4 regions of the Nocardia sp. CA-145437 genome follow, and region 4 is predicted to be linked to each of the others. Evidence: riboswitches for the same ligand, from Rfam matches in the RefSeq annotation. Region 4 holds a riboswitch; each other region holds the start of a gene.
The links. Region 4 has a riboswitch for S-adenosylmethionine ahead of ACQPYY_RS01930 (aminotransferase class V-fold PLP-dependent enzyme). Riboswitches for the same ligand answer to the same signal wherever they lie in the genome.
Positions count from the first base shown of each region.

Region 1: linked by a shared signal. The riboswitch ahead of ACQPYY_RS05000 (bifunctional o-acetylhomoserine/o-acetylserine sulfhydrylase) and the one ahead of ACQPYY_RS01930 (aminotransferase class V-fold PLP-dependent enzyme) in region 4 are both predicted to bind S-adenosylmethionine.
Region 2: linked by a shared signal. The riboswitch ahead of ACQPYY_RS31845 (ABC transporter substrate-binding protein) and the one ahead of ACQPYY_RS01930 (aminotransferase class V-fold PLP-dependent enzyme) in region 4 are both predicted to bind S-adenosylmethionine.
Region 3: linked by a shared signal. The riboswitch ahead of ACQPYY_RS32430 (rhodanese-like domain-containing protein) and the one ahead of ACQPYY_RS01930 (aminotransferase class V-fold PLP-dependent enzyme) in region 4 are both predicted to bind S-adenosylmethionine.

Region 1 covers NZ_CP191204.1:1,147,918-1,153,108, reverse strand. Annotated here, with positions in the region: gene ACQPYY_RS05015 (hypothetical protein) at 1-110, opposite strand, end outside; gene ACQPYY_RS05010 (MFS transporter) at 226-1,722, opposite strand; gene ACQPYY_RS05005 (TetR/AcrR family transcriptional regulator) at 1,858-2,595, shown strand; SAM riboswitch class IV at 2,629-2,740, shown strand; gene ACQPYY_RS05000 (bifunctional o-acetylhomoserine/o-acetylserine sulfhydrylase) at 2,837-4,186, shown strand; gene metX (homoserine O-acetyltransferase MetX) at 4,183-5,191, shown strand, end outside.
Region 2 covers NZ_CP191204.1:6,875,481-6,880,671, reverse strand. Annotated here, with positions in the region: gene ACQPYY_RS31860 (MarR family winged helix-turn-helix transcriptional regulator) at 1-394, shown strand, start outside; gene ACQPYY_RS31855 (GNAT family N-acetyltransferase) at 560-1,387, opposite strand; gene ACQPYY_RS31850 (HAD family hydrolase) at 1,546-2,181, shown strand; SAM riboswitch class IV at 2,335-2,452, shown strand; gene ACQPYY_RS31845 (ABC transporter substrate-binding protein) at 2,522-3,685, shown strand; gene ACQPYY_RS31840 (ABC transporter permease) at 3,686-5,191, shown strand, end outside.
Region 3 covers NZ_CP191204.1:6,996,469-7,001,659, reverse strand. Annotated here, with positions in the region: gene ACQPYY_RS32450 (CaiB/BaiF CoA transferase family protein) at 1-287, opposite strand, end outside; gene ACQPYY_RS32445 (amidohydrolase family protein) at 388-1,254, opposite strand; gene ACQPYY_RS32440 (FAD-dependent oxidoreductase) at 1,346-2,737, opposite strand; gene ACQPYY_RS32435 (Rv0361 family membrane protein) at 2,960-3,394, shown strand; SAM riboswitch class IV at 3,458-3,573, shown strand; gene ACQPYY_RS32430 (rhodanese-like domain-containing protein) at 3,588-4,010, shown strand; gene ACQPYY_RS32425 (O-succinylhomoserine sulfhydrylase) at 4,007-5,191, shown strand, end outside.
Region 4 covers NZ_CP191204.1:419,682-424,872, forward strand. Annotated here, with positions in the region: gene ACQPYY_RS01915 (TetR/AcrR family transcriptional regulator) at 1-126, shown strand, start outside; gene ACQPYY_RS01920 (DUF2752 domain-containing protein) at 221-685, shown strand; gene ACQPYY_RS01925 (hypothetical protein) at 705-893, shown strand; gene ACQPYY_RS01930 (aminotransferase class V-fold PLP-dependent enzyme) at 908-2,221, opposite strand; SAM riboswitch class IV at 2,278-2,391, opposite strand; gene ACQPYY_RS01935 (heme oxygenase (biliverdin-producing)) at 2,616-3,287, shown strand; gene ACQPYY_RS01940 (LysE family translocator) at 3,521-4,153, shown strand; gene ACQPYY_RS01945 (flavin reductase family protein) at 4,156-4,620, opposite strand; gene ACQPYY_RS01950 (YbaK/EbsC family protein) at 4,770-5,191, opposite strand, start outside.

The DNA.
Region 1 (5,191 bases), 730 kb from region 4:
AGCGGGTGCAGGGCATTGCCCACGGCGAACAGCACGCCGCCGGCGATCAGCGCGCCGGCGCGCAGCCGCAGGTCCGGATCGGTCGCGGTGGGCATCATCGTCATCGTCATGGTCGTACTGTCGGCCAGGGCGATGCACCGCGACTTGCCGCCGACTTGCGGCCGAAACGGACCGTGCCCGCCGCGAGATTCGCGGCGGGCACGGTGCGGAATCACCGGCGGTGGTTCACACGCCCACGTGCACGGCGTGCTCGTCACCCTCGAGCAGGTTCTGCGGCTTGTCCCGAACCATGAACGCCGCGATCGGAACACACAGCGCGAAGAAGATCGCGCCGATCAGGAAGGCCACGTTGTAGGAGTGGATCGAGGCCCGCTCCATCACATGGTCGACGGTCATGTTGTTGCGCACGTACCGCTCGGCCACCTGCACCGAGATGGTGGTCAGCAGCGCGGTGCCGATGGAACCACCCACCTGCTGGGCGGCGTTCAGCAGCGCGCTGGCCACGCCCGAATCCTCGGCGTCGACCTGGTGCAGCGCGGTGGTCTGCATGGACACGAACAGCGCACCCATGCCCAGCGCGATCAGGATCATGGCGGGCAGCAGGGCGGTCGCGTAGCTGTCGCCGTACTCCAGCCGTGACAGCCACACCAGGCCCGCCGCGCCCAGCACCGAACCCGCCAGCATGAGCGGCCGCGGCCCGATCCTGGGCAGGACCGCCGAGGCGATACCCGCCGACACCACGATGCCGGCCGGGAACGGCAGGAACGCCACACCCGTCTTCAGCGCCGAGTAGTGCTCCACGATCTGCAGGTAGAAGCTCAGGTTCAGGAACATGGCGAACATGGCGATCGGCACCAGCAGCGCGATCAGATACGACCCGCCGCGGTTGATCTCACCCGGAATACGCAGCGGCAGCAGCGGATTCGCGGTCCGGGCCTCGATGGCCACGAACGCCGCCAGCAGCGCCACACCCACCACGAACAGGGCCAGCGTGGTGGAGGCGGTCCAGCCGTCGGAGGCCGCGCGGCTGAAGCCGTACACGATCGAGATCAGGCCGAGAGTGACGGTGACCGCGCCGGGCAGGTCGTAGCCGCCGGTGCGGGGCGCGGGCACATCCTTGACCACGAAGGCGAACGCGCCGACCAGGGCCAGCAGCGCGACCGGGGTGTTCACCAGCAGCGACCAGCGCCAGTTCGCGTACTCGACGAGCGCGCCACCGGCGATCAGTCCGAGCGCGGCGCCCGCCGCCGACACGCCGGCGAACACGCCGAAGGCCCGAGCCCGTTCCTTGGCCTCGGTGAAGGTCACCGACACCAGCGACAGCGCGGCCGGGGCCAGCAGCGCGCCGAACGCGCCCTGCAGCGCGCGGCCCGCGAAGAGTTCGGCCTGGTTCTGCGCGAGACCGGCGAGCGCGGAGGCCGCGGCGAAGCCGATCAGGCCGACCATGAGGATCCGGCGGCGGCCCAGGTAGTCGGCGAGGCGGCCGCCGAGCAGCAGCAGACCGCCGAAGATCAGGGTGTACGCGGTGAAGATCCACTGCTTGTCACCGTCGCTGATGTGCAGATCCTGCTGCGCGAACGGCATGGCGATGGTGACGATCGTGGCGTCCAGGACCACCATCAGCTGCGCCATGGCGATCACGCCCAGCGCCCACCAACGCCTGGAATCTTGTGCGGGACTTGCTTTTTCGTCTGTACCGAGAGCGTCCGTCGCTACGGTCATGAGCCTCTCCTCTGGATTCGAAGGCAGCTTCACCATAGTGACCCCAACCGACAATTGGCGTCAAGGGAAAAATGTCGCAGCGCGACAGTTGTCATACTGGGACAGGAAAACACATCAAGGACCTACGATGGAGGGATGTCGGAGTTGTCAAGTCACATCGGTGTGATCTCGCGTCACCGCCCCGGCCTGCGTGAGCGCAAGAAGCAGCAGACCCGGACCCGGATCATCGACGTCGCCCTGCGGTTGTGCGACGAACAGGGCTTCGACGCCACCACCGTCGAGCAGATCGCCGACGCCGCCGACGTCTCCCCGCGCACCGTGAACCGGTACTTCGAGAGCAAGGAGGCGATCGTCATCGCCCCCATCGAAGGCTGGGGACAGGCCCTCGCCGATCAGCTGCGCGCCCAGCCCGTCACCGGCGACGAGATGGAGGCGCTGCTCGGCGCGTTCCTGGCGGTCGTGGACCAGATCATCGACTCCGACACGCCCGTGCCCTTCCGCTGGTTCCAGCAGATGCAGCGCATCACCCGCGACAGCGTCGCCGTCCGCGCGCTCAGCATGGAATCGGCCGACACCAAGACCCGGGCCGTGTCCGAGGTGCTCGCCGAACGCCTGCGCCTGCCCGAGGACCACCTCACCGTGCGGCTCATCGCCACCACCTGGCACGGCATCGTGCGGGTCGGCATGGAATGCGAGTTCGACGACAGCGACGAGCTCCCGGACTGCACCACCGTCACCACCGCCCGCATGCTCGCCGACAGCGTCCAGGCGGCATTCGGCGAATTCCGGCGGGCCTGTTGCGGTGCGACAACGGTATTTCCCCCCGTAAACGGGGGAAATACCACCGAAAATGCGACAAACCCCACTGCGTAGATCGGGCCGGACGGCCGCTAGAATCCCGCATTAGGTCAAGAGCATCAGCGTTAAGGCCCCGGCTTGCTGATCGGCAACCCTCCAGCTGCGGTGGGGTGCTCCGGGTGCAGACCGGGCGTTCGAGGGCCGAACGCAAGCGCAACTAGGAGGTCTACCGAAATGTGTTGTTGTCGAAGCCCATTCGCTTCTCGATAACGTCAAACTTCCGCCATTCGGCGACCTTGTTTTTGGAGCAGAACACATGAGTGACTCGACCGCGCCCGCGGCCGTCCCCGCTGACGGCACCCTGGATCCGGCCAACTGGTCCTTCGAGACCAAGCAGATTCACGCCGGCCAGGCTCCCGATTCCGCCACCGGAGCCCGCGCCCTGCCCATCTACCAGACCACGTCCTACGCGTTCCGCGACACCGACCACGCCGCCGCGCTGTTCGGACTCGCCGAGCCGGGCAATATCTACACCCGCATCATGAACCCCACCCAGGACGCGGTGGAACAGCGCATCGCCGCCCTCGAGGGCGGTGTGGCCGCACTGCTGCTGGCCTCCGGGCAGGCCGCGGAGACCTACGCGATCCTGAATCTCGCCGAGGCCGGGGACCACATCGTGGCCAGCCCGCACCTGTACGGCGGCACCTACAACCTGCTGCACTACTCGCTGCCCAAGCTGGGCATCCAGGTCAGCTTCGTCGAGGACCCGGACGACCTCGAGCAGTGGCGCGCGGCGGTGCGCCCCAACACCAAGGCGTTCTACGGCGAGACCGTCGCCAACCCGAGCAGCTCGGTCCTCGACATTCCGGGCATCGCCGAGGTCGCGCACGCCGCCGGGGTGCCGCTCATCGTGGACAACACCGTCGCCACCCCGTACCTGATCCAGCCGCTGCGGCTGGGCGCGGACATCGTGGTGCACTCGGCCACCAAGTACCTGGGCGGGCACGGTTCCGCGGTCGCGGGCGTGATCGTCGACGGCGGCTCCTTCGACTGGACGGTGAAGAACGAGGCGGGCGAATCCCGCTTCCCCGGCTTCACCACCCCCGACCCGAGCTACCACGGCGCGGTCTTCGCCGACCTCGGCGCTCCGGCCTTCGCGCTCAAGGCCCGCGTGCAGCTGCTGCGCGACCTGGGCGCGGCGGTGTCGCCGTTCAACGCGTTCCTCATCGCGCAGGGCCTCGAGACGCTGAGCCTGCGCATCGAGCGGCATGTGGCCAACGCGCAGGCGGTGGCCGAGTTCCTCGCCGGGCAGCCCGGCGTCGAGAAGGTCTACTACGCCGGACTTCCCGCCTCGCCCTGGTTCGAGCGGGGCAAACAGCTGGCACCGAAGGGCGTGGGCGCCATCGTGTCCTTCGAGCTGGCCGGCGGCGTCGACGCGGGCAAGAAGTTCGTGGAGGCGCTGGTGCTCCATAGCCATGTCGCTAACATCGGGGATGTGCGCTCGCTCGTCATCCACCCGGCATCCACCACGCATTCCCAGCTGACCCCCGCCGAGCAGCTGGCTTCCGGTGTCACGCCTGGTCTGGTGCGGTTGGCCGTGGGCATCGAGGGCATCGGCGACATCCTGGCGGATCTGCGCGCCGGACTGACGGCGGCGGCAAGTTGACCGTGAACATCGAATCGCGAACGTCCCGGCACGCGGCGGAGCTGTTGCTGCCGCCGCCCGACGGGACGCTCGGGAGCATCGCCATCGGCGACGTGGAACTCGAGGGCGGGGCCGTGATCCCCGACGCCACGCTGGCCGTCCAGCGGTGGGGCGAACTATCGGCGAACGCGGACAACGTGGTGCTCGTGGAGCACGCGCTGACCGGCGACTCGCACGTGGTCGGCCCCGCCGACGTGCACCACAACCAGGCCGGCTGGTGGGACGGCATCGTCGGCCCCGGCGCGCCCGTGGACACCCGCGAATGGTGCGTCATCGCCACCAACGTGCTCGGCGGCTGCAAGGGCAGCACCGGCCCGTCCTCGCTGGCCCCGGACGGGAAGCCGTGGGGCACACGGTTCCCCGCGCTGTCCATCCGCGACCAGGTGACCGCCGAGGCCAAGCTGTTCGACCTGCTCGGCATCGACCGCCTGGCCGCCGTGATCGGCGGCTCCATGGGCGGGATGCGGGTGCTGGAGTGGATGATCGGCCGGCCCGAACGGGTCGGCGCGGCCCTGGTGCTGGCGGTCGGCGCGCGCGCCACCGCCGACCAGATCGGCACCCAGACCACCCAGATCGCCGCCATCAAGGCCGATCCGGACTGGCAGGGCGGCGACTACCACGGCACCGGGCGCGCGCCCATGACCGGCATGGGCATCGCCCGCCGCATCGCGCACCTGACCTACCGCACCGAGGGCGAGCTCGACCATCGTTTCGAGAACCACGGCCAGGGCGACGAGGATCCGCGCGCGGGCGGCCGCTACGCGGTGCAGAGCTACCTGGAGTACCAGGCGGACAAGCTGATCGCGCGTTTCGATCCGGCCACCTACGTGCTGCTCACCGAGGCCATGAACCGCTACGACGTGGGTCGCGGCCGCGGCGGCGTCGCGGCGGCGCTGGCCTCGACGCCGGTGCCGTGCGTGATCGGCGGGGTGGACTCGGACCGGCTCTACCCGCTGCGCACCCAGC
Region 2 (5,191 bases), 960 kb from region 4:
GCACCACGCCGCCCTGGAGTGGCGGGCGACGCTGGAACGCAATCTGCGTCCGCTCGGACTCACGCCGACCCAGTTCAATCTGCTGGCCTCGGCCGGGTGGTTGGGCCGGGCGGGGGAGCTGCCGACCCAGCAGCAGGTGGCCGACATGTCGGGCGCGGATCGGATGATGGCGTCCAAGGTGATTCGCGGCCTGGAGGAGCGTGGCCTGCTGGCGCGGTGCGCCGACCCGGCCGACGCTCGCGCGCTGCGCATCGAACTCACGGCGGAAGGCCGGGAATTGGCGAGCCGGGGCGTGCGGATCGCCGTCGACACCGACGAGCAGCTCTTCGGCATAAACGGCGACCTACTGCGCGAGCAGCTGAAACCGATTGCCGCGCACCGGCTCCCGAACTGACGCCGCCGCTCTCGGATGGCGCCCACCACGGCAGATCTCGGTAGCGGGGCAAAGAACCGCGGAGTGCTGACGCGGTGCTGGAGGACCTCGAGCACGAGTTCGGCGATCCTTCGCCGCGCGCGGAAGCCATCCGCGCGAGCCAGCGATACGGCTGTACTCGGGCGGTCAGCCCTTGACCAGGATGGCCCGGGTGTAGAGCAGCGCGAAGCCTTGGCGCTGGACGTTCTGCTGAGATTTGGAGCCGGGCTGGGTGGTGACCACCGCCATGTCGCAGCCGGCGGCGGCTGCCTCGGCGAGGCGGGCCGACAGCAGCGACGATTGCACGCCGTGCCGCCGATGCGCGGGATGGGTTGCCGCGCCGGTGAGTTGGGCGATGCCGTCGGACATACGCAGGCTGGCGCCGCCCGCCACGCGGCCGTCACGCCGGGCGAGATACCTCTGGACACCCGCCGCGCCGGTCAGGTCGCGCATGGCGTTGGCGATGATCTCGGCGGGGAATTCCTCGTGCGAGGCGACGCCCTGGGTGTCGGGGTGGGCGAAGCCGTCCGCGACCACGGTGAGCCAGATGTCGAATTCGTCTTCGCCGCTGGGCATCACCTCGACGCCCGGCGCGACGTCCGCCGTCCGGGGCGCGCCCAGTTCGCGGCCGAGCACGTTCTCGAACGACACCAGCCGGTACCCGCGGCCGGTGAGCAGTTCTCCGATGCCGGGGTCGCCGAGTTGGGAGACCTCGGCCTGCACGGGCGTCTCGCGGGCCGCGAACAGCCGCTCGATCTCGTCGAGTTCGGCCTCGTCGGGAATCCCCGCGAAGCCGAGTCCGGCGATCTTGTTCAGCGGTGACCCGTCCTCGGCGAAGGACGCGACCCCGCCCGCGAGGGGGATCACGAAGCCGGTGTCCGGTTCGAGCCGGGCCGCGGCGGCCGCGCTGCCCTTGGCGATCAGCTCGGTCTCCACCCGCTCGACGCGGGCGGCCAGCTCGCTCCCGCAGAACAGCGTTCCCTCATCGCTCGGCATGGGGTCGAGCCTAGGTCGCGGATCGGTGGCCGCGCCGCTGATTTTCGCGGTGCCGCCCGCCGCGGTGGGCGGTTGCCGGGGTCACATCGTGGCGGTCGAGGCGCGGGGCGGGGACGGGCGGGCCGTAGGGTCGGAGCGTGGCTGTTGATGATTCGAGCGGTTCCGCCGGTGGTCTGGTGGTCGGGTTCGACCTGGATATGACGCTGATCGATTCGCGGCCGGGGATCGCCGCGGTGTGGGACGCGGTAGCCGCCAGGACCGGGGTGGTTATCGATTCGGAGCTGGTGGTGTCGCGGCTGGGTCCGCCGCTGGCGCACGAGGCGGCGCAATGGTTCCCGGAGCACGAGGTGCCGGGCGTGGTGGCCATGTACCGGGAGATGTATCCGGAGCTGGCGGTGCACGCGTCGGACCATCTGCCGGGCGTGGTGGACGCGCTGGCGGCGGTGCACGAGGCCGGGGGCCGGGTGCTGGTGATCACCGCCAAGAACGGCCCGCACGCGCAGCTGCATCTGGACCATCTGGGGCTGGCGGTCGACGAACTGGTCGGCGGCGCGTGGGCGGAGGAGAAGGGGGAGGTGCTGCTCCAGCGCGGCGCCTCGATCTATGTGGGCGACCATCTCGGTGATGTGCGCGCGGCCAAGGTGGCGGACGCGACCTCGGTGGCGGTGACCACCGGACCGTATGCGGCCGAGGAGTTGTCGGCGGCCGGCGCGGACGTGGTGCTGCGGGACCTGACCGAGTTCCCGGCCTGGCTGACCGCGCATCTGACGTAGGGGTTGGTGGCCGCATCAGCGGGGCGATGCGGCCGCCGGGGTAATTCGCGGGGGCTACAGGGGAATTCCCGGCGGTGGGGCCGGGTGGCGTTTGGCATCAGGGTGATTCGAACGGTGTCGGCCGCCGGTTGTCACGGCTACCTTTCTGGACACGGTCACGAGTATCAGCGTTTTTCGAGCCCCGGCTCGCTGATCGGCAACCCTCGCGTGGGCGGTGGGGTGCCCCGGGTGACGACCAGGTGATGTCCGCCGGGCATCGCAAGCGCCAGACCGCGCCCTTCGCGTCGCGGTCGTGTCCCCATGCCCGGCCGCGTGCCGGTGCGCGAATGTAGAGGTAGCAATGAGCAGGATCTGGTCCCGGTCGCGTGTTCTCCGGGTCGCGGTGGGTGTCGGTGCGGCGGCTCTGGTCGTGGGATCGGCGACGGCCTGCGGCGGCCGCGACGCGCCCGGAAGTGGTTCGGACACAGTGTATTTCGGAGTGTCCGGCCCGAAGACGGGCGGCTCGGCCGAGTACGGCCGGCTCTGGCAGCAGGGGTTCGACCTGGCGCTGGACGAGATCAACGCCGCGGGCGGGATCGACGGCAAGAAGGTCGCGCTGAAGTGGGAGGATTCGCAGTCGGATCCGAAACAGACGGTGCCGATCGCAACCAAGTTCGTCGGCGACCAGTCGATCATCGCCGAGCTGGGCGACTTCTCCTCGCCCGCCTCCATCGCCGCCTCGCCGGTGTACAACCGCGGCAAACTGGTGCAGTACGGATTCACCAACTCCTCGGTGGATTTCACCAAGGGCGGCGACTATTCGTGGAGCCCGTCGATCACCTTGGACGTGTTCCAGGAGCGCAATGCCGAATGGGTGAAGTCCAAGGCCAAGAAGGTATCGGTGGTGTATCTCGAAACCGACTGGGGTAAGCAGGCTTTCAAGTTCTTCGAGCAGTTCGCCAAGGAGAAGGGCATCGAGATCGCCTATTCCTCGCCGATTCTGCCGGACTCGCAGGACTTCCGGCCGGTGCTGATCAAGGGCCGCGACGCCAACCCGGACGCCTTCGTACACCTGGGTTACGGGCCGGACGGCGCACTGGTGGTCAAGCAGCTGCGTGACGTCGGGTTCACCGGACAGTTCTTCGGTGGCCAGAACACGCCGCAGTTCATCGATCTGGCGGGCAGCGCGGCCGAGGGCGACATCGTGAACGGCGTGTTCACCCCGTCGGATCCGAGCCCGAAGATCCAGAGCTTCGTCACCAAGTTCAAGGCCAAGTTCAACACCGACCCGGGCGACTTCAATGTCTACGCCTACGACGCCCTCAACGTGCTGGTGAAGGCCGCCAAGGCCGGCGGGGCGACCCGCGAGGGCGTGCTGAAGGGCCTGCGTGAGGTCAAGGACTTCGACGGCATCGGTCTGGGCACCTTCGCCTTCGATCAGCAGACCCGCCGCCCGAGCGGTGTGAAGCCGATCGAACTGGTGCTGCAGAACGGCAAATTCGTGCCGGTCGGAAGCAAGAAGTAGATGTTCGACACGCTCATCGCGGGCTTGGTCCACGGCAATGCGTACGCCCTCATCGCCGTGGGCATCACCCTGATCTTCGGGGTCAGCAATGTCATCAACTTCGCGCACGGCGCGATCTTCGCGTTCGGTTCGGTGCTGGGCTGGTGGCTGATCGCCCAGCACGGGGTGCCGTGGTGGGCGGCGCTGGTCGTGGTGGTGGCGGTGACGGCGCTGGTCGGCGTCGCCATCGATGTGCTGGCGGTGCGGCCGCTGCGCCGCGCCCCGGCCATCGCCGCGCTGCTGGCGACGGTGGCGGTGGGGCTGATCATCGAGAACGTGGTCGCCCTGGTGTTCGGTCCGGACACCCGGCCGTTCCCGCAGGTGCTGTCCACCAATAATTTTCAGGTGGGCGGGGTGCGGTTCGGCACCTCGGACGTGGTCATGTTCGCCAGCACTCTCATCGTGATGGCGGGGCTGTGGGGGTTCCTACGGTTCAGCCGCCACGGCCTGGCCATTCGCGCCACCGCGCAGGATCCGGACGCCGCCGCGCAGATGGGCATCGGGGTCGGCCGGGTGCAGTCGCTGGCCTTCGCCATCGCCTCCGGGCTGGGTGGCCTGGCGGGCATCTTCGTCGGCCTCTACAACTCGAACATCTCACCGACCAGCGGCGGCATCGTCGGCATGACCGGGTTCGTGGCCGCCACCATCGGTGGGCTGGGCTCGATTCCAGGCGCGGTCGTCGGCGGTTTCGTGCTCGGCCTGGTGGAGGCGTTCGGCATCTACTGGTTCGGTGACGGCTATCGGGATCTGATCACCTTCGGCCTGCTGGTGATCTTCCTGGTGCTGCGGCCGGGCGGCCTGCTGGCCCGCCCGCCCGCCATCGAATCCGAGCCGATGACCGGCACGTTCCTCGGCTCCGGCCGGGAACCGCGGGTGCGCTGGTGGCATGCGCTGATCGCGTTCGCCGTTGCGGGCGTGGCGATTCCGCTCGTCGCGGACGACTACGGCATCTCGGTGGGCACCCAGATCCTGGCCTACGCCATCATCGCGGTCTCGATGACGCTGGTGGCCGGGTCGGCCGGGCAGCTGGCCATCGGGCAGGCGGGGCCGATCGCCATCGGCGCGTACACCTCGGCGGTGCTGACGGTGTCGCACGGCTGGGCCTTCCTGCCGGCCATCGTGGCCGCGGGGATCGTCGCCGCGGTGGCGTCCTCGGTGCTGGCCGCGCCGCTGTGGCGGCTGGGCGGTCACTATGTGGCCATCGCGACGCTGGGCATCGGCATCGTGACGGTGGCGATCATTCGCAATTGGGAGCCGGTGACCCGCGGCAGTTACGGCATCTTCGGGATCCCCGCGCCCAGCCTGTTCGGCTACGAATTCACCACGCACACCCAGATTTTCCGGCTGGAGCTGGCAGTGCTGGCCGTCGTGGTGGCGGTCATCGTCGGCGTGCAGCGGTCCCGCCTCGGCACGGCCATCCGGGCCATCGGGGCCGACGAGGTGGCGGCGCGCTCGGCGGGTGTGCCG
Region 3 (5,191 bases), 840 kb from region 4:
GTGACGCCGGGGCGGAAGCCCTCGAGCAGCACGTCGGCCTTGTCGATCAGGCCGAGCACCTTCTCGATGTCGGCCGGATCCTTGAGGTTGGCCTCGACGATGGTGCGGCCGCGCCACTGCGGGCGTTCCATGAAGCCGGGCAGCATGCCGGGCCGCTGGACCCGGACCACGTCGGCGCCGAGGTCGGCGAGCAGCAGTGCCGCGTGCGGACCGGGGCCGATGCCGGCCAGTTCAACAACCCGGATGCCCGCGAGCGGGCCCTGCTTGGCGGTGGATGGAGTGCTCACGCCCTACCTCGGTTCGTCGTCGAATGCTGCGCACCGGCTCACCCGCCGGTGTTGACGCTATGACAATAACGCGAAGGTTCGGAAGCGCGGAGGGCGCGGCCTATCGATCGATGCGGGGCAGCGGGAGCGTGGCCGGGTGCTGGGGAGCGGGCAGTTCCGAGCGCGGCAGCCGCAGCGTCGGCGGTTCCCCGGTCGAGCGGTTCGCCGCCGGGTCCTCGAAGTCGCGCACCTTGGCGGGCAGGCCGTAGAAGGCGCGAGCATTGTCTTCCAGGACCTTGTGCAGATCCGAGCCCACCGAGTCGGCGAGCAGGGAGATGTCGGCGTCGCGGAAGGGCCGTCCAGCCCGGGTGCCCGGCAGATCGGTGCCGAACATGAGGGCTTCGGGGTTGACGGTGTGGATCTTGCGCAGGGCCGAGCCGACATTCATGGCCACCCGCCCGAAGCCGGAGGCCTTCACCTTGGCTCCCCGGTCGACCAGGTTGAGCAGGTACGGCAGGCAGTCGTCGGACATGCCCAGGTGGTCGATGGACAGCTTGGGCAGTTTGGTGATGACCGGTTCCAGCGAGCCCAGCATGGACCCGTCGATGTAGAGCTCGACATGCCAACCGGCGAGTTCGTAGGCGCGCAGGGCCAGCATGGTGAGTCCGACGATGTCGCCGCCCGCCCGTTTGAGGTTGAACCGGATGGCCCGCACCCCAGCCTTGCTCAGCGCGAGGATCTCGGCGTCGCCAGCGTCGACGTGGAGATTGGTGACGCCGACCCAGCCCTCGCCGAGTTCGGCGAGGGCGGCCAGCAGATAGCTCTGATCGGTGCCCTGGAAGGACCCGCTGACCACCGCGCCACCGTCGATATCGAAGCGGGACATGCGCTTGCGATAGTCGGCGATGGTGTACGGGTCGGGCAGGTAGCCCTCGTTCTCGACCAGCGGGAACCGCGGATCGAAGATGTGGAGATGGGCATCGAACACGTGATCAGCATGCCTCAGAACGGTGACAAGTGTGGACAACCTTGTCCGGCAGGCGGATTCACGCTGGTCAGGACGTCGGGTCGAGTACCGCTCAGGAGGCCTTGTCGGGCTCGGAGGCGGCCAGCATCTCGTCGCGCTCGACGACCTTGACCCGCTCGCGGCCCTGCGGCTCGCCGAGGGCGCGCTCGTGCGCGTCCAGGCGGTACCAGCCGGCCCAGGTGGTGAACGGGATGCCCTTGCCCTCGAGGAACTCGGTGACGGCCTCGAGCTCCGGCTTGGCGGCCGGGGCGAAGTTGGCGGCGTCGTCGAGCAGGCAGGCGATGGTCTCGTTGGCGTCGCCCTTGGTGTGGCCGATGAGGCCGACCGGGCCGCGCTTGATCCAGCCGGTGACGTAGGTAGCGGGCATGTAGCGAGCCGCGCCGTCGGCGTCCTCGTCGATGATCACGCGACCGGCCTCGTTGGGCACGGTGCCGGCCTGGTCGTCGAAGGGCAGGGCCGGGATGTTCTGCGACAGGTAGCCCACCGCGCGGTACACGGCCTGGATGTCCCAGTCCTTGAATTCGCCGGTGCCCTTGCAGTTTCCGGTGCCGTCGAGCTGGGTGCGCTCGGTGCGCAGGCCCACGACCTTGCCGTCCTCGCCCAGGATCTCCGAGGGGTTCTCGAAGAAGTGCAGGAACAGCTTGTGCGGGCGGTTGCCGACGTCGCGGATGGCCCACTGCTCGAGGGTGTTGCAGATCATGTCGACCTGCTTGGAGTGGCGGCGCGCGGCCTCGGAGCCCTCGTCGTAGTCGATGTCCTCGGGGTCGACGATGACCTCGATGGTCGGCGAGTGGTCGAGCTCGCGCAGCTCGAGCGGGGTGAACTTGGCCTGCGCGGGACCGCGGCGGCCGAACACGTGCACCTCGAGCGCCTTGTTGGCCTTGAGGCCCTCGTAGACGTTCGGCGGGATCTCGGTCGGCAGCAGCTCGTCGCCGGTCTTGGCGAGCACGCGCGCCACGTCGAGGGCGACGTTGCCGACGCCGAGGACGGCGACCTTCTCCGCCTCCAGCGGCCAGGTGCGGGCGACGTCGGGGTGGCCGTCGTACCAGGACACGAAGTCCGCGGCGCCGTAGGAGCCGTCCAGGTCGATGCCCGGCACGCCCAGCGCGCGGTCGGCGTTGGCGCCGGTGGAGAAGATGACCGCGTCGTAGAACTGCTGCAGGTCCTCGAGGGTGATGTCGACGCCGTAGTCGATATTGCCGAGCAGGCGGACCTGCGGCTTGTCGAGCACCTTGTGCAGCGCGGTGATGATGCCCTTGATGCGCGGGTGGTCCGGCGCGACGCCGTAGCGGATCAGGCCGAAGGGCGCGGGCATGCGCTCGTAGAGATCGATGCTCACGTCCGCGTCGGACTTCATCAACGCGTCGGCGGCGTAGATGCCGGCCGGTCCGGCGCCCACGATCGCAATGCGTAGCGGGCGGGTCCCTGCACTCTGTTCGGTCATTCTTCCGCGCACCCTTTGGGTCGAAACTAACTTGCCGTCAAAACTCAGCCGTCGTTCTTAGCTTAGGCTAAGTTGACGCTCTGACCTCGGCGGCCTCCGTTGGCCCCCGACGCTGCAGCGTTGCTGCGTAGTCTTGCTATTCCCGCGCTGGGGCGGGAAATTCTGCTGATTCTATCGATGGCACGCGGCGGCCCGCACAAGGGGACCAGGCATGATCTACCCATGAGCGACGCCGAGGAGACCCCGATCCGGATCGACCAGAACGAGACCCGCAGCATGTGGCCGTTCCTGGTGGCGGCGGGAATCATCGCGGCGGTGATCCTGGGAATCGTGGTCGCGTCGGTCGTGTCGCCGGTTGAGAAGAATGTCACAGATTCCGATCGGCTCTCGCTGGCGGCGACCAAGTTCGTGATGGCCCGCAACGACACCGGGAAGTACGACCCGGTGCTGTCCTGCAAGGGATTCGACGAGAACGCCTCGCCGCTGAAGGCGGCCACCGCGACCGGCGGCTCGATCGCCTTCGACAAGCTGACCGACGCGTCCGTCACGGGCGACCAGGCCACCGCGCAGGTCACGTTCACCGTCGCCGGGGCGCCGTCGACGTCGACGTGGCACTTCGCCAAAGAGAATTCCCGCTGGTTGGTCTGTAATTCGTGACAACGGCCGAATGCTCCGCCGGGGTTTGACAGTGGGGACGGTTCTTCGGCAATCTCAATCCCAGGTCATGAGTACCAGCGCCAAGCCCCGGCTGGCTGGTCGGCAACCCTCCTCCGCGGTGGGGTGCTCCGGGTGACGACCTGGCCTCGCATCGGACAGCGGTGCGGCAAGTGCGGATTCTCAGGAGGTACAAGTGAGCTACGCAGGTGACATCACGCCGAAGCAGGCGTGGGAGTTGTTGCGCGACAACCCCGATGCGGTCCTGGTGGACGTGCGCACCGAGGCCGAGTGGCGGTTCGTCGGCGTGCCCGACACCAGCGGCATCGGCCGTCCGACCGCGCTGATCGAGTGGGTCGACGTCACCGGTACCCCCAATGCCCGGTTCGCCGACCTGCTGAAGCAGTCGCTGGCCGACCGGACCTCGGACTCGGACGCGCCTGTCATCTTCATCTGCCGCTCCGGCCAGCGTTCGATCGGCGCGGCGACCGCCGCCACCACGCTCGGCATCACCCCCTCGTTCAATGTGGTCGACGGCTTCGAGGGTGCGCTCGACGGCCAGGGCCACCGCGGCAGCACCGGCTGGCGCGCCGACGGACTTCCGTGGAGGCAGTCATGATCACCGGCGGCTCCTTCGAGAAACCGCTCCCCGAGGGCGTCGGCCCCGCCACCCAGGCGGTGCGCGGCGGCACCCGGCGTTCCGGCTTCGACGAGACCTCCGAGGCGCTGTTCCTCAATTCGGGTTTCGTCTACGAGAGCGCCGAGGCGGCCGAGGCCTCCTTCACCGGCGATATCGAGCACTTCGTGTACTCGCGCTACGGCAACCCGACGGTCGCCATGTTCGAGGAGCGGCTGCGCCTGATCGACGGCGCGGAGGCCTGTTTCGCGACCGCGTCGGGCATGTCGGCGGTGTTCACCGCGCTGGGCGCGCTGCTGTCGGCCGGTGACCGGCTGGTCGCGGCGCGCAGCCTGTTCGGTTCCTGCTTCGTGGTGGCCAACGAGATCCTGCCGCGCTGGGGCGTGGAGACGGTGTTCGTCGACGGCGAGGACCTGAACCAGTGGGAGCAGGCGCTGTCCATTCCCACCCAGGCCGTCTTCTTCGAGACGCCCTCGAACCCGATGCAGACCCTCACCGATGTGCGCGCGGTCTCGGATCTGGCGCACGCGGCGGGCGCGAAGGTGGTGCTGGACAACGTCTTCGCCACCCCGCTGCTGCAGCGCGGCTTCGATCTGGGCGCGGATATCACCGTCTACTCGGGCACCAAGCACATCGACGGCCAGGGCCGGGTGCTCGGCGGCGCGATCCTGGGACCGCAGGACTACATCGACGGCCCGGTGAAGAACCTGATGCGCCACACCGGTCCGGCGCTGAGCCCCTTCAATGCCTGGACCCTGCTCAAGGGCCTGGAGACGATGCCGCTGCGCCTGCGCCAGTCGGTGGACTCGGCGTTGAAGATCGCCCGGTTCCTGGAATCGCATCCGGCGGTGGCGTGGGTGAAGTACCCGTTCCTGTCCTCGCATCCGCAGTACGAGCTGGCCAAGCGCCAGATGTCGGGCGGCGGCACGGTGATCACCTTCGAGCTGAAGGCCGGCGACAACGAGGCCAAGAAGCGCGCGTTCGAGGTGCTGAACCGGCTCCGGATCATCGACATCTCCAACAACCTCGGTGACGCGAAGACGCTGATCACCCACCCGGCCACCACCACCCACCGCGCGATGGGGCCGGAAGGCCGTGCGGCCGTGGGCATTACCGATGGCGTGCTGCGCATCTCCATCGGCCTGGAGGACGCGGAGGATCTC
Region 4 (5,191 bases):
GATCACGAACGCGCGGTCGAGGCGGGCAAGGTCGCCGCGGGGGATGTGGATGCCTGGGGAGAAATCGTGGACATGCTCGCGGGCGTGCTCACCGCCCCGGTCGTGGAACGCGCCCCGATCCGCTGAGGCCGCAACACAATCGGGTGTGAACCAGTGCCACCGGGTGCGAAGTTCGGCGCGACCTGGCAGGTGGGCGGTGGCCCGGCTACCGTTGATTCTCGTGGACACCACGGCAGCAGTACCGACGGCGGGAGCCGAACCAGGGCCTACGCGCCCGCGACGGCTCGGCGTCGGACTCCCGCTGCTGAGCGGCGCGGCCGTCGCCGGCGGCCTGGCGCTGCTGCACTTCCGGGACCCGCACGTGCAGGGGGCCTACGGGTTCTGCCCGTTCTACGAACTGACCGGGTACTGGTGTCCCGGGTGCGGCGGCCTGCGCGGCCTGCACAATCTGACCGATGGCCGGTTCCTCGACGCCATCCACAGCAATGTGCTGCTGCTGCCGCTGACGCTCGGCTTCCTCGCCTGGTGGGGCACCTGGCTGGTGCGCGCCTGGCGGGGCCGGGCGACGCCGCCGCGACTACCGCGGATCCTGCCCAGGTCGGCGCTGTGGATCGCGGTGGCCTTCCTCGTCGTGTTCACGGTCGTCCGGAACACGCCATGGGGTACCTGGATCGCGCCCGTCTGAGGCGGAGGATGCTCTTGATATGAGCGAATCGCTGAAGGAACGGGTGCGGAACAAGCTGATCCGCCAGCTCGACGAGGACGGACCGCCCGATCCGGAGCGGCAGGACACCCGGCAGGTATCGGTCCAGAACGATCTGGACCGGCTCGAAGCCGTCAGCGAGGACGACCCGTTCGTCGAGGAGCTCGCGGCTCGCTACATGGTGCCCTGACCCGCTCCCGCGATTCAGAATCCGCAGGGCGCTCCGCCGTCCGCCGAACCGCTGAAGGGCCGGGTTTCCGGGACCGGGTTCCAGTGGCCGTCGGTGCGGGCGTAATCCCAGCTCGGACCATGCTCGACCAGGGTGGCGATCGCGTCGATGAGGCGGTCCACGTCGGCGGCGGTGGTGCCGAGTCCGATGCTGGCGCGCAGCGCGGCGTCCACCCCGAGCCGCGACAGCAGCGGGTGCGCGCAGAACCGTCCGTCGCGCACCCCGATCCCGTGCTCGGCGGAGAGATACGCGGCCACCTGGCCGGGCTCGAATCCGTCGACCGTGAAGGCGACGATGCCGACGGCGTCGGTGCTGTCGCGCCACACCCGCAGGAAGTTCACGCCCGGAACGGTTTTCAGCCCGTAGCGCAGCCGGTGGGTGAGGTACTGCTCGTGCTCGACGACGGTGGTCTCGTCCAGCTCGGCGAGCGCGTCGCAGGCGGCGGCCAGGGCGGCCACCCCGAGCACGTTCGGGGAACCGGCCTCGTGGCGCTGCGGCGCGGGCGCCCACTCCACGCGGTCGGCGGCGACCGAACGCACCGCGCCGCCGCCAGCCAGGTATGGCTCCGCGGCGTCGAGCCAGTCCCGGCGGCCGACCAGGACGCCCGCGCCGAACGGCGCGTACGCCTTGTGCCCGGAGAAGGCCAGGTAGTCGATGCCGGTGGTGCGCAGGTCGATCCGTCGGTGCGGGGCCAGCTGGGCGGCGTCGACCAGGATTCGGGTGCCGCACTGGTGCGCGATCCAGGCCAGCCGTTCCAGCGGCAGCAGTTCGCCGGTCACATTGGAGGCGCCGGTAACCGCCAGCAGCGCAGCGGGTTTCGAGCACAGTTCCGCGACCAGCCGCTGAATGGTCTCCTCGATGGTGTCGGCGACCGGCACCACGCGGCGGCCGTGCCGGGTCCAGGGCAGGAAGTTGGCGTGGTGTTCGACATCCAGCACCACGGTGTCACCGGGCACGCACGCGGCCAGCAGATTCAGCGAGTCGGTGGTGTTGCGGGTGAACACCACGACCTGGTCGTCGGCGGCGTTGAGGAAGCGGGCGACCGAGCCGCGGGCCGACTCGTAGCAGTCGGTGGAGACGCGGGAGGCGTACCCGGCGCCGCGGTGCACGCTGGCGTAGAACGGCAGCAGATCGGCGACCCGGTCGGTGACCTGCCGCAACGCGGGGGCGCTGGCGGCGTAGTCGAAGTTGGCGTAGCCGGTGGTCCCGCCCTGGACCAGCGGAACCCGGAGGTCACAGCCGGACACGGTGGCGAGGGGAGCACAGGTCTGGTCGGCGAAAGCGGTCATCACAAATCCCATCGGATTCAGGGGACCACGCGATCGGAAGACAGGAATCGATCGTGAGTCCGCGCTTGCCGTGCCCGGTCGGGCGACGGCCCGGTCGTCACCCGGAGCACCCCGCCGCGGTGGAGGGTTGCCGACCAGCTAGCCGGGGCTTAGCGCTGGTACTCATGACCTGATTGCAGAGACTGGCAGACGCTTCGCGGGCTTGTCAACCCCCGGCGGCGGTGGTGACGCGGTGTGACCAACGGCACCGGCAGGGCGGAAAAATCATCCGAAAGTTGGAGTGGGTGAGCCGCAAAGTTCGAATCGCGCGATCGTTGCTGGGGCGTAGGGTCGATGAGGAAGTTAGGGTAGCCAAAGTGTGGTGCCCCCGGAGTTGACCACGAGGAGCCCGACCATGTTGGACACGGACACCGCCGCCCCGTTCTCGACGCTCATTCGCACCGCGACCGAGCAGCAGCACAACGAGGCCGAGCACTCCACGTTCATGCGTGACATGCTCACCGGTCAGCTCGGCGTCGACGCCTTCCTTCGCTACACCGGGCAGCTCTGGTTCGTCTACGAGGCTCTCGAAAAGCACTCCACCACACTGGCTTCCGACTCCGTCGCGGGCCCGTTCGTGAAGCCGGAACTGGCGCGCCTGGCCGCGCTCGAGACCGATCTGGCCCACCTCGGCGGCGCGAACTGGCGCGACGAGCTGCAGCCGCTGCCCTCGACCGCTGCCTACGCCGCCCGCATCGAGGAGTGCGCGCAGGAGTGGCCGGCCGGCTACGTCGTCCACCACTACACCCGCTACCTGGGCGATCTCTCCGGCGGCCAGGTCATCCGCGGCACCGCCGAGAAGCTGTGGGACCTGCCCAAGAAGGGCGACGGCGTGCGCTTCTACGTCTTCGACGAGATCACCAATCCGGCCGCGTTCAAGCGCGAGTACCGCGAGGCCCTGGACCAGCTTCCCCTCGAAGGTCCCGAGGTCGATCGCGTGCTCGACGAGGCGCGACTGGCGTTCACGATGAACACCGACCTGTTCCGTGAACTCGGTGCGGAGTACTCCACCTCTCCGCGTATGTAGCGGGCGGCCGAGAGCCGTCGGAGTTGGCAGCCGTGCCAGCGGTTCGGCCTCGGGACAACGGTGGACGCACCCGGTGAGTTACCCGCATCGCACGAGATCAGTTGGTTGCGTCGGGTTACCCGGGGTGTGGCCCGAGCGGCCACTGACATGCTCGTCGGGGGCATGTCAGCGGTGGCGGACTTCATGGTTATCGGGCTTGCGTCCCGGCGCTGTCCTGGGTTGCCATGGAGGGCATGAGTCTTCCGCTGCTGTTGAGTTTCGCGGGGTTGTGCGTGCTGCTGGCGCTCACGCCGGGCCCCGATACCTTTCTGGTGCTGCGATTCTCGATGGCCGGACCGCGACCCGGGATCGCGGCGGCGGTGGGCTCGGCGTTCGGCGGGATCGTCTGGGCGACGGTGGTGGCGGCCGGGGTGGCGGCGCTGCTGGAACAGTCGGCCACCGCGTATCGCACGCTGAAGGTGATCGGCGGAATCTACCTGCTGTACCTGGGGATTCGGGCGCTGGTCGAGCAACGGCGGGCGCGGAACGCGGAGGCCGAGCCCCAGGCCGCGGTGACGCAGGGCATGCCCGCGTCGATGCGCTCGGCGTTCGCTGCCGGATTGCTGTCCTGTGTTTTCAACCCGAAGGTGGGGTTGTTCTACCTCGCGGTGCTGCCGCAGTTCCTGAACGAGGTCACTTTCCTGAACACGCTCACCCTCGGCGCCATCGAATCCAGCATCGCGGCGATCGAGATGATCCTGCTCGCGGTGGCCGCCGCCCGCGCGGTCACGCTGTTGCGGCGGCCGCGGATCCGGGCCCGGCTGGAACAGGCGAGCGCGGCGATCCTGGCGGCGCTGGGCATCGGCACCGCGGCCTCGGCGGCCTGAGGTCAGTCGGCGATCTCGGCGCGGTGATAGGCGCCGTTGTAGTACACCAGCGGGCCGGCCGCGGGCGAGCTCTCGGTGTTGTCGTGCACCTGCGTGACCAGTCCGATCACCAGCGTGTGATCGCCGATCGGGATCAGCTGGTGCACGGTCGCGCGCACCCAGATCGGGGTGCCGTGCAGGACGGGTTCGCCGGAGCCGAGCGTGGCCCACAAGGACTTGTCGGTGAAGCGCTCCTCGGCGGAGCGGCTGAACCGCTGCGCCAGATGCTTCTGATGCTCGCCCAGGAAGTGCACCACCACCGATTCGGCCCCGAGCATGGCCTCGATGCTGGACGAGGTTTCGGCGATATTGAACGAGATGAGCGGCGGCTGCGCCGAGAGCGAGGCGAACGAGGTCGCGGTGAAACCGACCGGACCCTGCGCGGAGTTCAGCGTGACGATGGTGACGCCCGCCGGATAGTGCCGCATGGCGGCACGGAACTGCTGCGCGGTGATGCCGCTCAGGTCGTCGGGCACGTGTAGCTCGGCGCCGGGCGTCGGAGAATCGGTCACGTCAAGAACCTACGTGGTCGCGGGCCCAGGTATTCCACGCTGTTGGAAAACCCCGTCGACGGCGGTCAGTCCACGTCGATGGCCAGGCCCGCGGTGATCCGGACCAGCTCGCCGAAGGTCGTGCGGAACAGGGTGTTCGGATGCCCGCCCGCCGCCCACAGCTCCCGGTACTGGGCCAGCGCGTTGTCGACGAAGGTGGGCAGGTTGGTGGGGTGCCCGAGCGGGGCGACGCCGCCGAGGCGCTGCCCGGTCACCTCCTGGACCATGGCCGCGGGCGCCCGGCTGAGCGTGCCCTCCAGACGTTGCCCGGTGCGCGCCAGATGCACCTGGTGCGCGCCGGAGACGAGCAGCAGGACGGGGTCGTCGTCGAGCAGGAACACCAGGGATTTGGTGATGGCCCCGACGGTGACGCCGACCGCGTCGGCCGCATCGCGCGCGGTGGGGGTGGGTGTGGGCTGGGTGATGATCACCCCGTGATGGCCGCGCG